3 regions of the Paenibacillus sp. FSL k6-2145 genome follow, and region 2 is predicted to be linked to each of the others. Evidence: riboswitches for the same ligand, from Rfam matches in the RefSeq annotation. Region 2 holds a riboswitch; each other region holds the start of a gene.

Region 1 (3,261 bases), 2.2 Mb from region 2:
CTTCTCTGACAGCCACATGGCGATATTTGCAATCTCTTCATCCTGCAGTTTGCCCTTGAAGGAAGGCATACCACCTTTACCTTTGACAATCGTAGAATAGATCTTCTCCAGATCATCCTGGCTGCCGATATTGGCCAGAGCAGGTCCTACGCCACCTTGAAGCTGATCCCCGTGACAGGAGATACAATTGGCTTTGACCAGTGCTTCAGCCTGTCCGGCATCCAATGTTACTTCCGGCATGGTTGGCTTGGCTTCTTCAGCCACTTCTTCTTTCCCTGGAAGCGTAAACATTAAAACAATAGCTAAAGCGCATGCTGCAAAAAATACTCCGCTCATGATCCATTTGTGCATCCCTTATGTCCCCTCCAGAATGAAAGATCATCTAACCTGAAACTATCCATATCATTATAACGGAACCTGTACTGACATCATAGCATTTTGTGGGAATTTTTTGAACTAATCACATAACAAGGGGCAAATTTAGTTGTTTTGCAATGGATTCTAACCGCGAGGCCCTTCATAAACCATACAGTGAAAGGGCTTCAAGCCGCTTGGGGTCTGTCGTTCGTATGTATCTTGGGTGACAAATCCACTCTTCAGATAGACTTGAATGGCACGAGCATTCCAAGTGAGTACTTCCAGATCAATCTCGTTCGTGGGATTTCGGCGAATGGCTTCCTGTACAATGGCAGTGACAAAAGCTGTCCCTTGACCCTGACCACACAGCTCTGGATGCATGCCAAGGCCAATCCGGGTTACCCCTTCAAGTGGGAAGTATTGAGCAAACCCACATATACGATCGTTCTGATCCAGGACGATCGCATATTGCTCCTGCCGCAGCTGTGCATCTCCGAATTCCACTTCCAGAGCTTTCATCTGGTCCCAGGGGAGCCAGCTGTAGATATTGTAAGGCGGGTCATACTGCCAACTGCAGATAAGCTCCGCATGTTCTTCTCGCATGGGTACAACGTGAAACGTCACAGGGGTTTCCTTCATACACCTGCATGCTCCTTTCCTTGAAACAGAACTCTTTGTCCACTCTACAAAAGAGATGTTCATTTAGCAAGTCTTCCTTCTCAAGAAAAAAAATGAAACAAAAGTTCCGGTAATTCCGTTTATATTATAACGGGATGGGTAAAAACATCATAAGGGCACGGACGAACGAACGCAAAACGAACCTGTTGATGTCGCAGGATATGCCCTGAGTATAACTTGCAACATGAATAAGGATTGAAGCACAAAAAAACCGCCGGATACATTCCTGCGGAGAATGTACCGGGCGGTTCTGTTATGCTTCTTGCTTCGTTCCAGTATGGTTAATGGTTACAGCATCATTTTGCTCAGCTTGTCCCTAGTCAAGGGCCAGTGATTCATATGCGTCCGTGCTCATAATCCGTTTCGCGCCAACATAACGATTGGCCCAATAGCTTTCACTCAATGCACTGATCGTAACGCCTTTGGAAGAAGAGGAGTGTGCGAACTTTCCATCCCCTACAAAGATTCCTACATGTGATACGCCTTTACCTGTTGTATTAAAGAACACCAGATCGCCAGCTCTCATTTCCATGCGTGATACGGAATCGCCCATGTCGAATTGGGAACTGGATTGGCGTGCCAAATCAATACCCAACTTGTCGAATACATACCGTGTAAATCCGGAGCAGTCAAAGCCGTTAAGCGTTGTTCCCCCACTTTTGTATGTAGTTCCCATTGCTGAATCAATTACTGTGTCCATCTTTGAATCTGCGAATGCGCTACCTGCACCAAGCGATAAAGCGAATGTGATGCTAAGTACAGCTGCGGTTAATTTCTTCTTGAACAAGAGATATTCCCCTTCCAACGCCTGCGAGGTTAGCTTAAGGATTCGGTTGAAGGTCCCCTATGATCCCTCTGTAGCAAGATCAATTCACCCATAACTGGTTCCCCCGCTTCCCAGGTGCCAGGAATTTGGCTATGCTAGTTATGCACCTGCGAAATCAAGAAATGACGATTTAATTTTAAGTAGTTACAAATATGAATGTAAAGATTACAAAGTTGTTACTAAAAACTCACTGCGATTATTGTAACAGAGGAGTACGGCTTTGGCAACGTTTAGCAACAAATTTAGCAAAAAAAACCTCGACCTTTGACGGGGAAAGGTTGAGGTTTGCCTATTTATAAGTACATATTAGGCCGTGAGTTTAACATACGATGGTAACAATTTTTAAACTATCTGCTCTCACCTTTGGATATTTTGGACTGCCATAATCGGAAATGGCTGCATATTTTCCACAGACTTAATAGACATCTAGCAAGTGGATACGTCTGTTGTAGTATAAGTCCGGTAAGTCCCGTTAATAACCATGAGGCTGAAGTGAATGACCCAAAGACGAGCAGGTGTACTCCGCCCAGCAGGAGTGCAATGCCGATTACAGCGATGAGATGACGCAGTGCAATCCAGAGTGCTTTGAGAATACCGTGAGCCCCGCCTTCTCCTTCTGGTGCCGACACACCGAACTGCATGTAGAGTATGGCATGGTGGATGATCCAACCATATACAATCCAGGCAGCAACATAAGGTATACTAGGCAAAAGTAATTGAAGGGAATGAAATCCGTCCATGAGAATCGAGTAGAGCTTCGGTAAGAGCCAGTAGGCGGGCAGAAGTATCAATAAAGTACGTATGGTGTGGAGCAGCAGCATCGGTTTCCACAGATTTTTGATTCCGCGGACAAAGGGGATGCGCTCTTCTGTAGAATTAAAGTGCTGAAGTGAGTAGAGCAGTCCTGCCTGAATGAGGGGGCTGATCAACATGCGAACCAGCAGCATGCCCCCTAGAATCCACAGATAACGATGAACCTCCGGATGAGTAGACAGGTTAAGTTGACTTTCCATTTTAAACAAAAGTGTACTCAGCTCCCCGGCATCAGAATCTGGATAGCGCAGGAGTAGGGGGATGACCGCCGATTGTACCATTCGATAGAAGAAATATCCCCAAATGAGCTGATATAGAAATAAGAGTGCGGCAATGAACATATGCTGACGGACGAGAAACCAGCCTTCACGTATTTTTGCTTTCACCGTTTCCACCTCACCATGACAGACCTCCGAATATGGCTTCTATTAGTTTGGTTACACTCATGCTCCAGCGGGACTTCGTCCGCTCATCCAGTCCGGATTTCAGGAAATTGTTCATATGGCGGTTCTCCAGCACGATCGAGTACAGGGGATCGGTCATGGCCCAGGATACGGGGGATGTGTGAGTTAATTTATAGGTGATGC
Region 2 (3,261 bases):
GGCATAACCGCCTCTTCTTTCTTTATCAATATCACTTAATTTGTATTTAACTACCCCGTCACGACCAATAAAGATTGGTTTATCCGTTCCGATCTCATAGAAGCGTGCCCAAATTGGTGCAGCTTTGGAATCTGCGATAATTTTACTGTCTCCATTAGCTCTTTCATACTTGTAACCCGTAATTTTCACCTTGTTAAACCAAGCCTCAGCTCCTTTAATGGATGCGGTAATTTTAGCGTTAGCAGGTCTGGTTTTTAGAAATTTAACAATCGTTACACTCTCTCCAGCTGTCAGCGATGGCACTTCGTAGATTCTTGCGCTCGCTGGTTTAAGGGAACTGGAATCATGTTGTTGTCCCCATGCTGTCAGCTTACCACCTGAAACGACTTGTGTATTCAGAATCGCCTCCACACCTTTGGCAACTGAATTTTTACTGCGGTTAGCAAGTGTGCTGTCGATAAATGAAAAATCACCTTTGCGGGCTGCTACTTCATCCAGCATGATCATTACATTAATCATGGCATCATCATTATAGGTAATGTGCTTGTGATATCCGGAGCTTTGGTAGACCTGTGGCCATCCTCCGTTTGAATACTGCATGTTGATCAAAAAGTTAATTCCTTTGATTGCAGCTGTGGAGTATCGCGGATCATTCGTCTTTTTAAACTCCTTCGCCAATCTTCTAATTTCTGAGTATGTAGCCTTGTTGTCTATCGTGGACTTCGCCCACTCTCCACTTGTCTGTTTATAATCTTTTCTCCAACCTCCATCTGGCAGCTGGTTCTTCAAAATATCAGAAATACTCGCTGTAGTACCCGATGCATCCGCAGCAGATACCGTCCCTACAGGGAGAACTGCCATTCCAACTGCTGAGAACACCATCGTACATGCCAGGACAAAAGTAATTATTTTCTTCGCTTTCAAATGTAACACTCTCCTATGTTCGTTTTTATAAATCTGCCACTTCTACTTTACCTATGATAAGCGTCCCCAAACCTCCTTTATTTGTATTTATCGCATAATAAAATCAATTTTAATCCAATATGTGGATTGGATAATCAGATAATATGCAAAAAATCGATTTTTGTCAATATATGCAACTTAATGAATATAATCTCTCTAATTCTACATAACGGAATAGTTCTTTTAACTCATGACAAACCTATTTATTTATCCAAATTCGTCTTAAACGAATCAATAATGACGTTTTTGTCATGAATGATACCCAAACTTAATCCCTTCTTTCATATAAAAACCTTAATTCCGCTAACATTGAGGTATTACGAAGGGTTTTAAATGGGTTTGACAATTACGCATTTATGCAATATAGTTTCAAATAGTTACAAAAACTTAATTATTCATTGCCGAGTTTCATGTTTGAAAACGGGGGAACCAATTTGGGTGAATTATTCTTATACATAGGAAATATAGGGAACCTTCTACCGAACCCTTAGCTAACTCCGTAGGCATCGAAGGGAGAACATTGATTTTGAAAAAACTGATTATCTCCATTTTTGGAGCAGCTGTATTATTTACATCCGGGGCAACAAGCACAGAGGCAAGCAGTATCAACTCCGTAGTGAACAACATGACAGGTATTCCTTACAAATGGGGTGGCACGACTGTAGCCGGCTTCGACTGTTCTGGTTTTATGAGATATCTTTTCAACAAATACAGCATTGAATTGCCACGTACTTCTCAGCAGCAAGCCAAAGCAGGTACTCCGGTAGCCAAAAGCAATGTTCGGACAGGTGATCTGGTGTTCTTTAATACAACAGGCAAAGGCATTTCACATACAGGTGTATATATCGGCGGCGGACAATTCGCTCATGCCTCCAGCAGTAAAGGTGTAAGCATCACGAAGTTATCGAATCCATACTTCAATGACCGCTATGTAACAGCACGTCGGGTAACTGGACAGTTTATGTATGATAAAATGTTAGGTAAAATGTAATTCACATACAAAAAGGCATCGGTTATTAACCGGATGCCTTTTTTGTACTTAAAATGTATGTTGCATTGCTTACTAATGCAGCGCCTTCTGCACTCGCATCGCACCCTGAGACAGGGCATGTCCTCCTCCAACAGCTCCGGCCACGGCTACGGTCTCCATAATCTCCTGATCTGTTGCACCCTTGGCACGTGCTTCTTCTACATGGTAGAAGGTACATACCTCATTGTTGGCGAATAATCCAATGCCAAGTGCAATTAGCTGTTTTGTCTTGGCATCAATCACGCCTGGTTGGAAGCATTCTCCCGTAAACTCATGATATGACTTCACCACACCTGGCAGTACATCGCTTAATGCTCCAATCTGATCCTTGTAGGCATGAACTTTATCATTCATCAATGTCATGGCTTGTAGCACACCCTCTCGGCTATAGTTACAGATCTTCCTCACTGTACCTATCTTCTCTCCCGAGTGAGTCAATTATGCCAAGAAATCATGGTAATTCCAAACATTTAACGCTCATGGCTCTGCCATAATTATAAGCTGTTACTCACTAAGTGGACTCTGGCGCGGCTCACTGAACAGCTGATATTTGTAACTGCGATCCAGCTTAACGACACGTCGATTCTGACGACGGATAAGTACCTGCTGGCCATCCCAGGCAACAACAATCCCGGTTACATCGTTAGATTCCAGCTCGTCCCGTACTACTCTTACTTTCTCACCTGACAGACGCAGGGCGTCCAGTTCTGTATCACTTATCATCTTCATGGCTCCTATATTCCAAATTTATTTACAAAAAGAGACCTAAATGAAATGTCATTTAGGTCTCACGTGACTGTATTGGACTGTCATGTCATTCGAAATTATGTCCCGACTGAAAGTTACCGCTGCGCGTGCTCTTTGCTGTCGTTCTTCTCGAACCAAAAATCAAGCACTTTGGCAGACATCACACGTTCTTCAAGGTACTCCACTTGATGCGGTGTAAATTGTTCTTTCCAAGAGAAGGACAACTCTTCGCATAAGCCTACAATCGTCAGTAATTCTGACCAGGCAACATAGCGTTTGTACCAGAAAAATTGAGGATGTTCAATCATATAGGGATAAAGGTCATCGAATTCCGTATGTTTACAATCCAGGGCACGTTCAAAATGAACTTTCGATTCCGCCAGCTTATCATTGAAAAATTGTTCTGTTGCCGGTTGGTTCCCCATGGTGTTGCCTCCTCTCCCTAACATAACCCCATTATAAATGAAATCGGCGGTCATGCAAAGGCATAGTTCAAAAAATAGGCCCTATTCCTTTAAAAT
Region 3 (3,261 bases), 2.2 Mb from region 2:
TTATGTATGAGTCATTGAATTATTGAATTTTACAAATTGAATTTTGAAAAAGAAGATAGTCGTTATTTCGACATGAAGGGAGATACAAACATGATGCTGTTCGACACACATACACATCTGGATGCACCACAATTCGACGAGGACCGCGAGGACATGATTCAGCGTGCTGTGGATGCAGGAGTTGGTCGCATGATCAACATTGGCTTTAACCGGGAGACGATTCCAACTACGATGAAACTCGCTGAAACATATGACTTTATCTATGCAGCTGTAGGGTGGCATCCAGTAGATGCGATCACTATGCAGGAGGGTGATTTGGAGTGGATTGCATCTTTATGCAAGCATGAAAAAGTGGTTGCGATCGGTGAGATTGGATTGGATTATCATTGGGATACTTCACCGAAGGAAATACAGCATCGCGTATTACGACAACAAATTGCTTTGGCTCGTGAAGTGAACATGCCAATTGTCATTCATAATCGGGATGCACATGAGGATATCATAAGAATTTTGCGTGAAGAGAAAGCGAGTGAAGTTGGTGGTGTGATGCACTCGTTCTCGGGCAGCTGGGAAACAGCGAAAAGTTGTCTCGATATGGGCTTCCATCTCTCCTTCGGAGGACCGATCACATTCAAAAATGCAAAGCAGCCCAAAGAGGTACTGGAGAAGGTTCCTATGGACCGGTTTTTCATTGAAACAGATGCTCCATATTTGACACCTCACCCTTATCGTGGGAAACGAAATGAGACAGCGCATGTACGTCTGGTTGCAGAGGCAGCTGCGGAAATTAAAGGCATTTCGGTGGAGGAAATTGCTGCAATAACAACCAAAAATGCCATGGAACGATTTGGAATTCGTTAAAAAAACGAGCAAATGAGGTGAAAAAGGCAGGTAAGCGGAGTTAATTTGCCCTTTGATTCAAATAAATCAAGAATATTACAATATTTTAACCAAATATTCAGAAAAACGTACTTGATCAACGCTTTACAACATGCATCAAAACAGGATATCATCTTTTCAGTGAATTGTTGTGCGGAAAATTGGACAGATGTTCGGGGGATGAACAAAGGGACACTTTCCGATGAAACAACATTACTTTCATGAATCAGTCTCGCTGAGTCTCCGTTAACGGAGAGCGGGGGAACCAATAGGGCTTAAACATCGGTGTATTTGGCCGATGCGCAACGTTCGCTGACCCAAAAGCAGCGAAGGGAACTGCGAAGCCGTATTTGATTTCTTCTTTGGGTCTCGGGGTGAATTCAAGGGCGTCCGCCATGAGCGGGTGACCCAAGATAGGGCGGCTCTCTTTCGCCCGAACCCGACAGCTAACCTCGCAAGCGGAAAAAGAGAGGCAACCTCGTGCATGAATTTCCGATATTCAAAATCATTCGGAAGCCACGAAAGAGTTCCTCTTACACTCTTTCTTTGGCTTTTTTGTTTTTGAATAAAAGAAATATTGTCATCATACGGTAGGTATTCAGGAGGATGACATCATGTTGCGAAGATTGATTCATGGTGCAGAACCGGATTATGTTGGTCCGATCTGTGTTCTGTAGAAAATTTGGTATAGTCACGTCAAAGACATCATGCATTACTTTAGACGGCGAGGCTATGAAGGAGGACGGAGAAGTGGGCACATTCCAACCAGAAGAGACCCATGAGTCACGATCATCCAGTAAGTCTTTCGCGTTGCGGTGGAAGCATGAGAACATGCGTCAAATGGCATTGATCGCGATTTTCTCAATTGCGCTTACAATCATGATCTTGTTAGTCGTTTACGGTCAGGCCGGGAAACAAATTTCACTGGTTATTGATGGCAAGGCTCAGGTGGTAGAGACTCGTACAGGAATGCTTCAGGAAATGCTGGAGGAGCAGTCGATCACAGTCAGCCCTCACGATAAGGTATCCATGTCCATGAATGGGGCGATTACAGATGGAGACCGAATCGTTATTGAGCGGGCCGTTCCAGTTAACATTACGGCAGACGGAGACACCAAGACTCTGTATACAACCGATTCATCGGTAGAAGATGCAATTCAAAAATCAGGTATTCAAGTTGAGAGTAATGATAAAGTGTATCCGGCGCTTGGCACTGCGATCAAAGCGGAGATGAAGATCCGTGTAGTGCGCGTAACAAAGCGTACAGTGGATGTAGAGCAACCGATCGCTTACAAAGTCATTAAAACGGCTGACCCTAGCTTGTACAAAGGGGATAACCGTGTCGTTGTGAACGGCAAAGAAGGCACAATTGTGCAGCATATCGAAAAGGTATTTCAGGATGGAGAATTGGTCTCCAAAAAAATGGTCGGCAAATCTGTCGCGAATAATCGTGTAGATAAAGTGATCGCTGTCGGCACCAAAGCAAAACCGGTCGTGAAAGAACCTGAGATTCAGACCGTATCGGCTCAAACTTCAACAACCAAAAAGGCTACAACAACGAACTCGAAGAAAACATCTGCCTCGGGCAGCAAAGTGATTACCGTATCCGGGACTTCTTTTAAATACTCTAAAGTACTTAAAAATGTATCCATGACTGCCTACTCTTCCGAAGAGCCGGGCATTGGTACTAAAACAGCTTCCGGTACTCGTGTAACGGAAGGGCGCACCATTGCGGTTGATCCCAAAGTCATTCCAATTGGCTGGTGGGTATATATCGAAGGTCTGGGATTCCGTCGTGCGGAAGATACAGGCGGTGCCATCAAAGGCAATAAAATTGATGTATATTATGACAGTGTGAAGCATGCCCTGAATTTTGGACGTAAAAAAGGCAAGACGGTCTACGTGATCGGTCCGGTGAAGCCGGAAGCGAACTAAAATCGTTTTACTTTGAAATGGGAATGCTATAAAATAGTTGCATGAATGATTCATGCGGAATATGCGGCGGAGGAGTCTGAATTCAGTCTCCCCCGCCGTTTGGCAGAGAAGAGGATATTCCTCTTCTTTTTGCGTTAGAAAGGAAGAAATGGAACATGATAAAAGAAGTCATTGTGGTGGAAGGCCGTGACGATACGGTAGCTATCCGTCGGGCCGTTGAAGCCGATACAATAGAAACAGGTGGATCAGCCATCAACCAACGCATTCTGAAGCGGATTGCGCTTGCTCAGGAGAGACGGGGAGTCATTGTACTGACAGATCCGGATCATGCTGGCGAACGCATTCGTAAAATTATTGCGAATAAGGTCCCTGGCTGTAAACATGCCTTCATTCCGGAGGCCGATGCAACACGCAAAGGTGACATTGGGGTGGAGAATGCCTCACCGG

What was found. Region 2 has a riboswitch for cyclic di-AMP ahead of NZ043_RS19680 (C40 family peptidase). Riboswitches for the same ligand answer to the same signal wherever they lie in the genome.
Region 1: it holds a riboswitch for cyclic di-AMP, as region 2 does, so the genes downstream of both, NZ043_RS09840 (C40 family peptidase) here and NZ043_RS19680 (C40 family peptidase) in region 2, are expected to answer to the same signal.
Region 3: it holds a riboswitch for cyclic di-AMP, as region 2 does, so the genes downstream of both, NZ043_RS09465 (3D domain-containing protein) here and NZ043_RS19680 (C40 family peptidase) in region 2, are expected to answer to the same signal.

What each region holds. Positions count from the first base shown of each region.
Region 1 covers NZ_CP150267.1:2,233,079-2,236,339, forward strand. The annotation lists gene NZ043_RS09830 (cytochrome c) at 1-351, opposite strand, end outside; gene NZ043_RS09835 (GNAT family protein) at 502-996, opposite strand; gene NZ043_RS09840 (C40 family peptidase) at 1,352-1,786, opposite strand; cyclic di-AMP (ydaO/yuaA leader) riboswitch at 1,826-1,963, opposite strand; gene NZ043_RS09845 (hypothetical protein) at 2,209-3,060, opposite strand; gene NZ043_RS09850 (M1 family metallopeptidase) at 3,071-3,261, opposite strand, start outside.
Region 2 covers NZ_CP150267.1:4,404,571-4,407,831, reverse strand. The annotation lists gene pelA (pectate lyase) at 1-933, opposite strand, end outside; cyclic di-AMP (ydaO/yuaA leader) riboswitch at 1,353-1,484, shown strand; gene NZ043_RS19680 (C40 family peptidase) at 1,490-1,954, shown strand; gene NZ043_RS19675 (carboxymuconolactone decarboxylase family protein) at 2,027-2,356, opposite strand; gene NZ043_RS19670 (hypothetical protein) at 2,498-2,716, opposite strand; gene NZ043_RS19665 (hypothetical protein) at 2,836-3,165, opposite strand.
Region 3 covers NZ_CP150267.1:2,156,623-2,159,883, forward strand. The annotation lists gene NZ043_RS09460 (TatD family hydrolase) at 91-861, shown strand; cyclic di-AMP (ydaO/yuaA leader) riboswitch at 1,103-1,356, shown strand; gene NZ043_RS09465 (3D domain-containing protein) at 1,630-2,814, shown strand; gene rnmV (ribonuclease M5) at 2,970-3,261, shown strand, end outside.